Linked DNA regions of Tolumonas auensis DSM 9187. The protein of the gene in region 2 interacts with the protein of the main gene of each other region in a pairwise test. Links are inferred from orthologs where the notes say so. Each region holds a gene or a part of one and is shown on either strand. Other genes may lie near its edges.

Evidence for each region.
Region 1: the proteins of ndk (region 2) and TOLA_RS04755 interact in binary tests that used the Escherichia coli proteins (3 or more experiments, as listed by UniProt). The link is inferred for Tolumonas auensis DSM 9187 from one-to-one orthologs.

The regions. Positions count from the first base shown.
Region 1 is NC_012691.1:999,494-1,010,826, reverse strand. Bases 1-2,901 are described here. They hold TOLA_RS04755 (5-formyltetrahydrofolate cyclo-ligase), read left to right. Parts: upstream 1-1,107; coding sequence 1,108-1,695; downstream 1,696-2,901. Other genes in these bases: TOLA_RS04745 (DUF1414 domain-containing protein), read left to right, coding at 2,818-2,901; yejK (nucleoid-associated protein YejK), read right to left, coding at 1,699-2,730; zapA (cell division protein ZapA), read left to right, coding at 583-909; TOLA_RS04765 (UPF0149 family protein), read right to left, coding at 1-414. Outside these bases: more of TOLA_RS04745, read left to right, coding at 2,902-3,051; TOLA_RS04740 (DUF3413 domain-containing protein), read left to right, coding at 3,053-4,933; TOLA_RS04735 (4'-phosphopantetheinyl transferase family protein), read left to right, coding at 4,983-5,681; TOLA_RS04730 (tetratricopeptide repeat protein), read left to right, coding at 5,678-6,520; TOLA_RS04725 (AI-2E family transporter), read right to left, coding at 6,573-7,649; bepA (beta-barrel assembly-enhancing protease), read left to right, coding at 7,702-9,216; DnaA inactivator Hda, read right to left, coding at 9,213-9,914; upp (uracil phosphoribosyltransferase), read right to left, coding at 10,053-10,679; purM (phosphoribosylformylglycinamidine cyclo-ligase), read left to right, coding at 10,848-11,333. UniProt on the Escherichia coli protein: Involved in the removal of 5-formyltetrahydrofolate.
Region 2 is NC_012691.1:2,199,415-2,202,858, forward strand. What follows is about bases 1-2,928. They hold ndk (nucleoside-diphosphate kinase), read right to left. Parts: upstream 1,717-2,928; coding sequence 1,285-1,716; downstream 1-1,284. Other genes in these bases: TOLA_RS10220 (family 4 glycosyl hydrolase), read left to right, coding at 1-235; TOLA_RS10225 (MlaA family lipoprotein), read right to left, coding at 299-1,123; pepB (aminopeptidase PepB), read right to left, coding at 1,905-2,928. Outside these bases: more of pepB, read right to left, coding at 2,929-3,200; fdx (ISC system 2Fe-2S type ferredoxin), read right to left, coding at 3,287-3,444. UniProt on the Escherichia coli protein: Major role in the synthesis of nucleoside triphosphates other than ATP. The ATP gamma phosphate is transferred to the NDP beta phosphate via a ping-pong mechanism, using a phosphorylated active-site intermediate.

The DNA.
Region 1 (11,333 bases), 1.2 Mb from region 2 along the record:
ATTGCTGAAATCACCAATCATTTCCTGCAGTTCTTCCGAAGCGCGATCGAGATCCTGCTGCATGACCGCAAAACCGGCCAGAAACGCCTGAACCCATTCACTGACCGCCTGCAAACGTTCATCCAGTGGGCCATCTTCATCCGGCAATAACAACTGCAGCCCCGATTGCTGAGAGAGTGCAGCCTGAGTCAGTAAAAACAGTTGTTCCAGCCAGCTCCGGACTGCAGCAGGCATCGGCATCCCATCGTTTACCAGTGAGTTAAACTCAGTAAGCCATTGCTTACCCGTCGACTGCACACCGCCACAAAGCAGACCGCAAATGATCCCGTGCAGCTCCGCCGGGGACGCCATCACTTCATTCTGTTCCAGCAGCTGTTCAGCCTGCACATATTCCTGAAAAACATTATTATTCATACGATAAACCATTGAGATAGTGCGGCGATCAACAGAAACCACCACCAGATGGCTGATCCTAACATTCACAGCCGACTGTCACCAGTGAGAACGCTTGCAACTTGCAGATCGCAGTTATATAGTCGCCCCTATTTACTGCCATAAACTGGTATAGAACGAATTATCAACATGACAGAGTCTTTGGAATCCGTAGAAATTAATGTGCTGGGACGCGCGTACCGGGTCTCTTGTCAGCCAGACCAATATCAGTTGCTACGACAGGCAGCACAAAAACTGGACGATGCGTTAGGAGACTTGCGTATCCGGGCGCGTGGCAGCAGTAATGAGCAGCTGGCTATTATGGTAGCTTTGAACCTGAGTCACGAATTATTACTTGAAAAAAATCGCATTCAACAATATTCTGAAAGCATGGAACAACGCATCAGACAGCTTAACGATGTTATTCAGGAAGCACTGAAAGAACAGAGTAAGTTGTCGGCAGATGATTGTAACTAAACGAAAAATATTTCCTGGGGTGTTCGTCAGTGGGCTTATGTCCCTGAGCCGATAATTTTTTTGCAAGGAAGTCGCTCGCTAGTCAGTGTGCATGCCCGGCCCGACCGGGAAGCCTGAGATTGGCAGTCAGATTTCCGCCTTGAACTCTCGGGTTCAAGGACCGAAGCCTGCAACGGCACCCCGGGACCTCACTTCTTTATGACGCTCATCGACCGAGATTTTCTCCGAACAACAATACGAACCCGCCGCCGTGAACTGAGTTCTCAGGCGCAACAGCATGCGGCAAGACAATTAGTGACGCACGTTGTCCCGTTTTTGCAAAAACACCAGGCCCGCTGTATTTCTCTTTATCTCGCGTGTGATGGTGAACTGGACACTCAACCACTTATCGAGTGGTGCTGGCAAAATGAAATCAAAGTCTGCTTACCAGTATTACATCCCTTTCATGAGGGACATCTGCTGTTTTTATCCTACACGCCTGATACCCCTATGTTGCTGAACCGTTTCCGGATCCCGGAACCGGAAATGAACTCCAGCCATATCGTGCCCAAACATGAAATAGATATTATTTTTACACCTCTGGTCGCTTTTGATGCGGAAGGGAACCGGTTAGGCATGGGTGGCGGATTTTATGATCGGACACTGGAAAACTGGCAACAAACTGGCCGCCCTTTTCCGGTCGGGCTGGCGCATGATTGTCAGCAAGTTGAGATGATCCCCACCGAAATCTGGGACATACCACTACCAGCTTTAATTACACCATCACGCAGCTGGCAGTGGTCATAACAATTACTGCCGGGCTTTCAGCATACGCAGTAATTGATCTTTCAGATTGGGCGGTGTCCCTTTGATGGTTAAGGTGTCGCTCTGCGCATCATACGCAATACGTTCGCCCAGTAACTTTTCATCAAAGCTGATATTCAATCCGCCGCCGGAACCAACAAACTTGGTCAGTTTACGCAGAGCTGTTGTGGCGACCGGAAACTCTTCATCCAGATCATATTCTTCACTGATAAAAGCGTAGAAATCCCCGCCATCACTCTGTTTCGGCAAATATTCAGCTACTGATTTCACCGCGATATCAGCACCTTCTTCGCTTTGTTCTTTATAGTAATCCGCTACTTTTTTCTTGGTTGCAGCCTTCTCGTCTGCCGGCATCGGTACTTGCTGACAGTACTCATTCACTGCCTGGATCAGTAACTGGTTCTGCAGTTTGACATCTATGCCTTCTGCCGCCCCCAGAAAATCCATAAAGAAATCAGAAACCTTACGGCCAATCCGCCCTTTAATAAACGATATATAACGACGGGAATCGGTATTGGTCTGATATTCAGTAATATCAACACGAGCAACCAATTGCATCTTACTGAGATCGATATATTTGATCTGCGATAGTTCCAGTTGCTCGGTTAATGTCACACTGGTTTCACAATCCAGTAATCCCAACAGAATATAATCAACACCAACAAACTGATATTTACAGAAAATCAGTACACCTTCGTCGGGATATTGATAATGATTCAATTGCGCCAGCAAGACCGTTGTTGACTGATGCGTGAAATCGACAAAAGATAAATTCTTGTCTAAATATTGCTGAAACAATTGAGGAAAAGGTGAAGGATTTTCCGGCTGCTCCGTATCCGCCAGAAAACAAGCATAGGATTTATTTCCCTTTTGCTGGTAGATGCGATGCAGTTGCTCCACCCATTCCTGAACGTCGGCAGTCGGCTGAAGTTCCTGAGAACGGGTATCGGCTTTCAGAACGCCATTATCGTCCTGACGCAGCGAATGAATAATTAGATGTTCAATAATCAGGCTCATAGCAGTGGTAGTATCGTAGTGAAAAAGTGCAAGGTGTCGTATTATATAGCGATCATCACCTGACAACCGCAAGACGAGACATATTTCATGCCGATCCTTTCTAAATACAGCACCGAACAAATTGAATCTTTAATGCAGGAGCTTCAGGGCGTTCTGCAGGCGCATAATGCTTCCGTTGATCTCGGCTTGCTGGCTTTGGGTAATCTGGCCACTCATATCATCAACAAGCAGGTCCCGGAAGCATTACGTGCTGATGTGGCAAGCTCATTTGCACAGGCTCTGCAACAATCTATTACGGTTACCAAAAAGGTAATTCAGTAACATGGCTATCCTGCGACCACAACCCGGAGCTTTCCAACGAGACCAGATCTCGCGCCTTATCAGCTGGGGACACTGGTTCACCTTTTTTAACATCCTGTTAGCTCTGGTTATTTCCAGTCGTTACATTCTGGCTAATCCATGGCCTGAGACCCAGTTAGGCATCGGTTATCTGATTTTAAGCTGGTTAGGCCATTTCTCTTTTGTGGGATTTATCACTTATCTGCTGACATTATTCCCACTCAGCTTCCTGATCCCGAATCAGAAGCTGATGCGAAATTGCTCGGTTGTGATCGCAGTTCTTGTTCTTTCAGTATTACTCATCGATACACAGATTTATCACGTTTTTAAGTTTCATATTAATCCGACAGTCTGGGACTTATTGCTCAAAGAAGCGCAATCCAAGTCTGAACTGAACTGGAATTTTCTGTTTATCGTTATCCCTGTTTTATTTCTGCTGGAACTGATCATTTCCAATTACACCTGGAAAATGCAGTTACGCCGACGGAAAGGCGTTTGGGGAAATGCAATCAGCAGCATTCTGGTCAGCTGCTTCTTACTGACGCATCTGACATATATCATCGCTGATGCCAAACTCTATGAACCGATTATTTCTCAGCGGTCCAATTTCCCGCTCTCATATCCAATGACAGCCCGGTCGTTCCTGTCGAAACATGGCTGGCTGGATATGGAACAATATCGTTCGAAAGCAGCTCAGGTTGCCGAACTGGAGCACACTAAGCAACGCCTTCATTATCCACTGCAGCCATTACAGGTAACCGAGTCCGAAGAAAAACTCAATATTTTGCTGGTCGTTGTCAGTGGTTTACGGGCCGATATGTTACAACCGGCGGTCATGCCTTTTCTGAGTGACTTTGCCGTAAAGAACCAGCAATTCACGCAGCATATTGCCGGTGATAACGATCATGCCGGTAGTCTGTTCAGTCTCTTCTATGGTTTGCCGGAAGCCTATCGCAGTAACTTTGATGCTGAAGGCGTGTCACCACTGCTGATTGATGAATTACAGCGACAGGATTATGTGTTAAGCGCATTCTCCAGCTATGGTCTGAATCAGGATATCTATAGAAAAGGTATCTTCCATGGTGTCAGACAAATCAGCCGCCGCAAAAGGGAACTCTCGCCACACAGCGATCAGCAGACGTTGGCTGGCTGGCAAAACTGGCTGGTACGCCAGACGAGTGAGCGGCCATGGTTCAGCTATCTGAATATAACGGTACCTTCCACACTGGCTGTGCCTGCAGATTATCAGGGACCATTCCAGCCGGAATTACTGGATGGCAATCCATTTGCAGCCTTTACCCCGGAAAATCACGACAAATTTATTAACCGCTATAAAAATGCTGTCCGTTACAGCGATGAACAGTTACAGCTGGTAATGAATGCCTTACAGGAACGCCAGTTGTCAGAAAAAACGGTCGTGATTGTCACTGCAGATCGGGGTCTGGAGTTCAACGAAACCAACACCAATAGCTGGGGCTCTGGCAGCAATTATTCTACCTATCAGATGAATGTACCATTCATCGTCAGCTGGCCGGGAAAAATGGCTCATCGCTGGGATAAAATGAGCACGCATTATGATCTTGCGCCTACCCTGCTGCACGATGTTCTGGGTGTTGAAAATGAAGATAAGTCATACAGTAGCGGCAGAAATCTGTTCAGCAATCAGTTACATGACTGGTTACTGCTCGGTAACCGGCAGCATTATGTGATCTACGAGCCTGGCACCATCACCGAATTCAATCGTCAGGGCGACTTCAGTATCTATACCAGGAAAAACTACCAGCTGCTGGATGATTCCCGTCCTAACATGGCGGTACTACTGCAGGTCATGAATGAGCTGACCCGGTTTAAAGATGCCCCATAGTCCGTTACGGTTCCCGGATAGCTGGCATTCGTTATCCGGGAGCGCTGTAATGCTCTGCAATATGAATATGCCGGATATGACTTTTCCGGCAAGCTGGCTGTCAGAGGCCGAATCAGCCCGGCTTCATGCTATTTCTCGTCCTGAACACGCACATTTCTATCTGCAAAGCCGGGGGCTGTTACGTACTGTTCTCGGTCACTTAACCGGTCAATTGCCTGAAAAAGTGACATTTGCTGCTCTGCCGCATGGGAAACCCCAGCTGGTTGGCAACAACTTGCAATTTAACCTCAGTCACAATCAGCACTGGCTTGCTATCGCCATCGCCAAGTCACCAGTCGGGATTGATATTGAATTCAGTGAAAATACCCGGCAAAGAGCATGGCTGGCTGTTGCCGGAAGATTCTTCACTAAAGAAGAATTCCGATATCTGGGTGCATTACCGGAAGAGGATCTCCGCGCTGCTTTTTTCCGTTTCTGGACACAAAAAGAGGCAATTCTGAAAGCACATGGGGCGGGCTTAAATGCCGGTTTACATAAACTTGACTTGCTGTCAGCGCTGCACTCACTGGATCAGCAAATTTATTACTCCGAATACAGCAATCCGATACCTCAATTACATTGCGCAATCAGCACACAAAATGTCATTAAAACCCCGGTGGCATACTATATTCTGAATGAGCAGCTTGAAATTCAGCCCCTGATGCCACCATATATATCTCACCTTTGTCTGAAGCCGAATTCATTATGATTGTCACCATCACACCACAAAATTTTCATACCGAGTTACTCGAAGCATCCCGGCAAAAAACCATAGCAGTCTTCTTTTATGCCGATCAATTACCGGAATGCCGGCCTATGGGACAACAACTGGAGCAATTGATCGGGCCAGCAAATCCAGCAATCACGCTGGCGAAAGTGGATGTGGCTGATCCCCAGTTACAATCACTGGCTGTTCAGCTTGGTCTGCAGGCTCTGCCTGCTGTGGTGATTTTCAAAAATGGCCAGCCAGCGGACGCATTAATGGGGCCACAAGAGCCGGCTGCTGTCGAAAACCTGCTGATAAAATATTTGCCAACAGAAGATGAGACTCTGTTTGCTGAAGGTCAGCAACTGCTGCAAAACGGTGATGCCGGTGCAGCTTATGCGGTATTACAGAAAGCACATCAGATAGCACCTCAACGTTATGAGATCCAGGTTGCACTGGCTGATGCCTGTGTAAAATCAGCTCGCCTGGAAGATGCGCAAGAATTACTCAATGCTATTCCTAATGTCTATCAGGATTCGGCTTACCAGCAGGTAAAATCTGCACTGGATCTGGCTCAGCAAGCATCCGACAGTCCTGAAATCCGTGCTCTGGAAAGCCTGCTGGCTGCAGAGCCGGAAAATAAACAATTACAGCAAGAGCTGGCTATTCAATACAGCCAGGCGGGTCGTAAACAGGAAGCGCTGGAGATGCTGTTCGCTATTCTGAGTAAAGATCTGAGCTTCGGTGAAGCCAGAAAAACCTATCAGGATATTCTGGCTACTATGGGCAGCGATCCACTGGTATCTAAATACCGGAAAAAACTCTATACCCTGCTTTACTGATTTATCAGTCCATAAGAAAAGGGCCAGCGTTGTAAACTGGCCCTTTTTTTGATTAATACGTTCCTATCGGCACGTCAGTACGGGAGCTACCCGGCCAGGAATTGACCACAGCCTTAACCAAAGTGGCCAGTGGAATAGCAAAGAACACGCCCCAGAATCCCCAGAAACCGCCGAATATCAATACAGCCAGAATGATAGCGATGGGATGCAGATTCATCGCTTCAGAAAAAAGTAGTGGAGTCAGAATATTCGCGTCCAGCGTTTGCACAATAGTGTAAGCCAGCATCAAATATGCGAACTCTGGCGAGACACCCCACTGAAACAATGCCACAACGATGACAGGAATGGTTACAGCAACAGCACCGATATAGGGTATTAACACCGAGACGCCAACCGATATCCCTAATAACAGCGCGTAGTTAATTCCCATTAAAGCAAATACAGCATAGTTAACTGCACTAACAACCAGGATATGAATCACCTTACCCCGGATATAGTTGGCGATCTGCTCATTCATTTCCAACCAGACTCTGATGACTAACTCGCGGTTATACGGCAGAAAACGTTTCGTCATCACCAGCAAGCTGTCTTTATCCTTCAGCATAAAGAAAATCAGCAATGGCACCAGAACCATATAAACCAGCACCACCGCAAGGTTCATCAGTGAAGCGAAAGAAAATGAAACCAGAACACCGCTATTCGTCAGCAATCGATCCTGAATCACACTGGACAAGCTATCCACCAGCGAAGAATCCACAAGTTCGGGATACAATTGCGGTAATTTTTTCAGATACTCTGTAGCATTAGCCAGCATGGTCGGTACTTCTTTCACCAGCGTCATTCCCTGACGGAACACGATTGGCAAAATACCAAAACCGACCAGCAACATCAGGCCGATAAATAGCAATACAACCAGCGTAGAAGCCGCTTTCCGGCCCAAACCAATATGCATCAGTCGTTGAACAAACCATTCCAGTAAATACGCAATGACCAGCGCTGCCAGCACCGGGGCCAGAATATCGCCGTAAAAATAAATGACCGTAAAGCCACCGACTAATAACCAGAATAATGTCACTGCATTCGGATCTGAAAAGCGTCGCCGATACCAGTTTAATAATACGTCTAACATCCTGCCGATCCCGTTGAATTCATCGTACAATTGCCTAGTGTAATCGCTTACGATGTATTTTTGGCATGTCAAAACAGATAATTATCAAAGAAAGGGGAATGTTGTGCTTTATCGCTGCCTGAAAAAATCCCTGCTGTGCTTTGGGACCACTTGTTACCTTATGTTTTCTTCTCTGTCCCAGGCCAATTCTCAGCTACCTGACATTGGCACTGCCGGTGTTTCAGCTTTATCTGTTGAACAGGAAGTTTTGTATGGGAAAGCGTTTATGCGTTTTGCCAGAGCCAGCCTCCCCCTGATCGATGATCCTGTTCTTGACGAATACATCAATGATCTCGGACTCAGCATTGTCAGTCAGGCCAATAATGTCCGCTTTCCTTTTACTTTTTTCCTGGTGAAAGATAACGCCATTAATGCGGCAGCATTTCTCGGCGGCCGGATCAAAGTACACAGTGGTTTATTTTTACATGCAGAAACGGAAAGTGAACTGGCAGGCGTATTAGCCCATGAAATCAGCCATGTCACACAACGCCATATTGCCCGTTATCTGGAAGATCAGGCAAAAAGCACACCACTGTCTATCGCCGGTCTGGTAGGTTCAATTGCGCTGGCAATGTTAAACCCGACCGCAGGTGCCGCAGCAATCAATGCCACCATGGGCTTAACGCTCCAGAACTCGATTAACTTTACCCGCGACAACGAGTATGAAGCAGATCGGATTGGTATGGCATTACTTGCGAATGCCGGTTTTGAGCCTGGCGGAATGATGACATTTTTCCAGAAATTAGCTGCAGAAAACCGTTATTCCTCCAAATTGCCGGAAATGTTGCTGACTCACCCGATCACTGAAAACCGGATTGCTGAAGCCAGAAACCGGGCTGCTAGTTACAAAACACCGCACCGTGATTCCAGTCTGGATTTTTATCTGGCTAAGGCCCGGATCCAGGCGATGTATACCAGTCAAAGCACCGATAGTCTGCTTGCTTATTTTGAGCAAAACGCAAAAAAAAGCCGTCTGGGATCGCCTGCACAACTGGCAGCTCAATATGGCAAGGCACTGGCCTTAATGAAGTCGAACCATTCGGCAGAAGCAGGCAATATTCTGGCTACGTTAATCAAGCAGCAGCCGGATAATCTGTTTTTCCAGGATTCACTGACTGATCAGGAAATAGATGCTCAGCAATACAGCGCTGCTATTTCTCGCCTGGAACAACGCAACCAGAATATGCAGAATAATCCGGTCATTATCATCAATCTGGCCAATGTTTATCTGAAAGCAAACCAGCCTGAGGCATCTATCCGTCTGCTGGATCAGTATACCCGCAACAATCCCGAATCTTCGTTAGCATGGCAATTATTGACAGAAGGCTATCAGCAAACCGCCAATCAGACTGGTTTCCATCAGGCACAGGCCGAATATCTGGCCTTGCGGGGAGATATTGCTCAGGCGACCGATCATTTGCATATGGCCAGGGCTAACACTGCTGATGGACTAAGCCAGGCAAGAATTGATGCCCGGATAGCAGAACTGGAAAAACAGAAAAAGGTAGACGATAGCCTGAAACGTTAAAGTTCCAGCACTTCCTTGATAAAAGGAATCGTCAGTTTGCGCTGGGCATGTAAAGAGGCACTGTCCAGCGTATCTAACGTCTGTAACAGCATCCGCATATCACGGGATAAACGATTTAACAGAAAACGACCAACATCCACCGGCAACTTGAATCCGCGTAACGCTGCTCGTAATTGCAGAGCCCCCAGCTTACCTTCATCATCCAGTTCATGCAGTTGGAACGAAACGCCCCAGTCGAGACGGGAAGCCAAATCCGGCAAACATAACCCCAGTTTGCGCGGTGCCGTACTGGCAGACATGATCAGCGATCCCCGGCTGGTTTCCTTCCAGCGATTGAAAAGATTAAAAAGTGACTCTTCCCATACTCTGCTTCCGGCAACCGCATCCAGATTATCCAGACAGAGCAAAGGCATACGCTCCATTCCTTCCAGAATATCAGGGGAATACTGATCATGACGATCAAGCGGGATATAAACCGCTGATTCACCGTTACCATTAATTTCTGCACATGTCGCATGCAGCAGATGAGAACGACCGGATCCGCGACATCCCCAAAAATAAATCAGTGGCACCCCTTCCCCGATCGCTGCATTTTTCAGCGTGGTAATTAGCTGAGCATTGCTACCAGGATAAAAACTGGCGAATGTTTCATCATCAGGAAGTTGTACGGCCAGAGAAAGTTGGGTTGATTGCAGCATCATGAGCGCCTGTTAATGGGGCTGAATATAGGGGAAAACTGTTCAGGTTCAGGCATAGTCTGAGATGGCACACGCCATCCCAGACAGAAAAACAGCATCGCAATAATCTGTGCTCACTGCTGTTTTTAATAATGACTATTATTTAGTACCGAAAATCTTGTCACCGGCATCACCCAGACCAGGAATGATATAACCTTTTTCATTCAGTCCCTGATCGATGGATGCGCAATACACTTCCACATCATCATGCGCCGCCTGCAGTGCCGCCAGACCTTCCGGCGCAGCAACCAGTACAATCACCTTGATCTGTTTGCAGCCTTTTTGCTTCAGCAGATCAATAGTTGCAATCATTGAACCGCCGGTCGCCAGCATAGGATCAACAATCAGAGCCAGACGCTCATCAATATTGCTGACAATTTTCTGGAAATACGGTACTGGTTGCAGGGTTTCTTCATCACGGTAAATCCCCACCACACTGACACGAGCACTTGGCATATGTTCCAGCACCCCATCCATCATGCCCAAACCGGCACGCAGGATTGGTACTACAGTGACCTTCTTCCCTTTGATCTGATCCACTTCAACCGGACCATTCCAACCATCAATGGTTACCTTTTCAGTTTCAAAATCAGAGGTCGCTTCATATGTCAGCAGGCTGCCCACTTCTTTGGCTAACTCACGAAACCGCTTGGTGCTGATGTCAGCTTCGCGCATCAGACCCAGTTTATGCTTCACCAGCGGGTGTTTCACCTCGATGACTTTCATTATGACCTCCGTAAATTCATTATCCGGGGAAGATCTTATCATTCGTATACATGGAAAATGAATGTTTTCTGCTGCAAACCACAGGTTTTCTTTTTCTCTGCGTTTGTGACTGCTAGAATAGAGACTGTTTAATATCCCCCTTAACAGCGATTACGACAAGGATCTATCGTGACTGACAAGACTTCACTGAGCTACAAGGACGCTGGCGTTGATATCGATGCAGGTAATGCCCTGGTTGAGCGTATCAAAGGCGTTGCCAAACGCACCCGCCGTCCTGAAGTAATGGGCGGACTGGGTGGTTTTGGTGCTCTGTGCCGCATTCCGGCTGGCTATCGCGAACCTATTCTGGTTTCAGGTACTGATGGCGTCGGCACCAAACTGCGTCTGGCGATCGATCTGAAAAAACACGATACCGTTGGTATCGATCTGGTTGCAATGTGTGTGAACGATCTGATCGTTCAAGGTGCAGAACCGCTGTTCTTTTTAGATTACTACGCAACCGGTAAACTGGACGTAGATACAGCCGCGGCAGTAGTTACTGGTATTGGTGCTGGTTGTGAACAATCCAACTGTGCATTGGTCGGCGGTGAAACTGCTGAAATGCCTGGTATGTACGAAGGCGAAGACTACGACATGGCAGGTTTCTGCGTAGGC
Region 2 (3,444 bases):
CGACAGCAAAGGCGTACATGGCATCCAGCTGGAAATGCCGGCAGGTATCGGTGGGTTGTTAGCGAATCAGGTGGCAGTCCATGATCTGACCGCAGAAGCGGTTCTGAATCAGTCACGTGAGCTGGTAATACAGGCATTGCTGGTTGATTCTGTAAACGATAAATGCCGCTGCATCCCGGAACTGGTTGATCTGATGATCTCCCGGCAGTCCCCTTATCTCGACTACCTGAAATAATCAGTCAGCACGGATACAAAAAAGGCGTAACGTCAGGTTACGCCTTTCCCATTTAGTTATCTGTTAGTTATCTATTTCATCCAGATATTTTTCAACTTCAGCATCTGTTTCAGCATCGCTCTTACTGCCCATTGCAGCCGCTTTCTTACCCTGTACCTTTGCTTCCTGATACTGCAGATAAAAATCGCGGGTCGTGATATATGGATCAAAGGCATTATCAATAATTGATTCCTGATCGATCACTTTAGAGCGCGCATCCAGACCGGAAATCGCAAATTTCGCAAGGGTTACTGGTGTCGTCATATAACTGTATGGCCAATACAGATTATCAACCAGCTGACCAATACCGCTACGAACTGTCATCGGACCGGCCACCGGGATCATAAAGTACGGCCCCTGTGTCATTTTCGCCCGACCCAAGACTGTCGACATACTCATTTCACGCCGCTCAATGCCCATATCCGTGGCAATATCAAACAGCCCAAGCATACCGACTGTCGAATTCAGGGAGAAGCGGGCCAGACTGGCACCGGAATGCTTAAACTCACCGAGCAGCAGGTTATTGACCGTATTGTTAGGCTCATCCAGGTTAGCGACAAAATTGCTGACACCGGTACGAAACGGTGCAGGAACCCATTCCACATAGCTGTGTACTACCGGTCTCAGAACATTCTTATCCAGAATGTCATAGTTAAACCACCACATAGCACGGTTGAATGTCGGGAATGAATCCGTAGAACCACCCGGACCGGAAGGGTAATCAGCTGAAATATGCGTTGCCAGAATATCAGTCTGTGCAGGCGCGCTTTCTGCCGTGGTCGCGGCATATGCCGCAGAAGAGAAAAATCCACACAATAGAACTGATAGCAGTTTTCGGATTGGTATCATGATAGCGTTTCAGTAATGTCGTTGAGGCAGACGTAATACGGCTGCACGGTTCAATCGCCTGACGAAATAACATTATATCAGGCGATCGCATGGGATGCGGAAGAATACGATCCATTATCTGATTTCAGATGTCAATATCAACCATCCGTACCGGCCAACGCTCAGCGTGTACGCGGACAGATTTCATCTTCCGTAAAGAAAAACTCAATTTCACGAGCTGCAGACTCTGATGAATCAGAACCATGTACCGCATTCTGGGTAACCGAGATCGCATGATCAGCGCGTATAGTTCCGGCCTGTGCTTTTTCCGGATCGGTGCTACCCAGTAATTCACGATGACGGCGGATCGCATCCTGACCTTCCAGCACCTGAACCACTATCGGGCCAGATGTCATAAATTTCAGCAGGTTATCGTAGAACGGTTTGCCCTTATGCTCAGCATAGAAACCGGCTGCCTGTTCCTGGGACAAATGCAGCATTTTCGCTGCGATGATATGCAGGCCTGCGCACTCAAAACGGTGATAAATCTCACCAATAATATTTTTTGCCACTGCATCAGGCTTGATGATTGAGAAAGTGCGTTCAATAGTCATGCTATGTCCTTGTATCATCATCGATATTTCTATTTGTTTACTAAGTTATGACGAAACAGGTTGTGCTGCAATTGAAAAAATTGTGTTAATGATAAGTTGATCTGATTTTAGAACATTTGTAGCAGGGAGAGAGAAATGCGCCGGAGGATAACGCCGCGACCACCGGGGCCACGGCGCTGAATGAGAGACTATTTTAATGACCGCAGCCAGCGGGCAATGGTTCTTACACCATGACCTTTCCCACCCGGAGCCCACAACTCATTGGCATTTTTCTGGAATGAAGCAGACAGGTCCATATGCACCCAGCCCTTCACTTCTTCACGCACGAATTTTGACAGGAACGCCGCTGCAGTCGTCGCGCCAGCCGTGCCTTCAGCGGAAGATACGTTACCGATATCCGCATAAGAAGAAGTTAATTGCGTGGTATGCCATGGTTCCAGCGGTAATGGCCATGCCTTTTCATTTTCCGCTTTCGCGCACGTCACAATAGCCTGTGCCTGTTCATCCTGTAAACTGAATACGGCATGATAATCACGCCCCAATGCCACTTTCGCCGCCCCGGTCAGGGTCGCTGCATCAAGAATATACGGCGCACCAGTCGCACTGGCATCCAGTAAGCCATCAGCCAGAACGAGACGACCTTCCGCATCGGTATTCAACACTTCGACGCTGACGCCATTACGATAAGTCAGAATATCGCCCAGTTTAAACGCATTACCGCTGACCAGATTCTCCGCACAGCAAAGCATAAGTTGTACACGGTGATTCAAGCCCTGACGAATCGCAAGTGCCAGCGCACCCGCCAGCATAGCGGCACCGCCCATGTCAGACTTCATCGGCAGCATCATGTCCGACTCTTTCAGGCTGTAACCGCCGGAATCAAAGGTAATGCCCTTACCGACCAGACAGGCGGTGATCGGAGCATCCAGATCGCCGGTCGGGTTGTAATCAAGCTTCAGGAATGCCGGTTCATGCGCACTGCCGCGGCCCACATTGTAAATACCGGTATAACCCAGTTCCTTCAGCGCCTCGCCGGACAGAATATGGTAATTCACGCGTTCCGGTGCCTGCTTAGCCACAAACTTCGCTGCTTCAGTCGCTAATGCAGTGGGATATAAATTTTCAGGCGTTGCGTTGGTGATCTCGCGGATCCAGCGGGTCGTTTCCAGTAAGGCATCCAGCTGCTGTTGTTCTTCCGCACTCATGTCACCAAGGTCAAGCTGTTGTCCGCCACGCGGATTATAGAAACCCTGACAAAACGCATAACGACGTTCCGGATCCCATTCTTCACCAACCAGAGACAGTTGTTTAATGCCCTGAGCATCCAGACGGCGACCTGCGCGCTGGATCAGACGTAACCAATCAGATGATGAGCCGGTGAGGTGAATGAATGCAGAACCCTGATTAAAACTGATTAAGGCGTTCTCACCCCAGCAGGCATCAGCAGGTGCTTCTACCAGAATAACAGCCATGGATGTTGTCATGATTTTTTTCCGATATCCTGAAAATACAAATGGAGCAACAGGTTACCACTTCAGGTCACGCTGTTGCTCCATTTTCATGTAACAAATTAGTGTTGTTCAGAAGCCAGATTGATCGTGTACTTCGGAATTTCCACCGTCAAATCTTCATCTGCCACATGCGCCTGACAGCCGAGACGTGATTCCGGCTCCAGACCCCATGCCTTGTCCAGCATGTCATCTTCCAGTTCATCACTCGGCTCAAGCG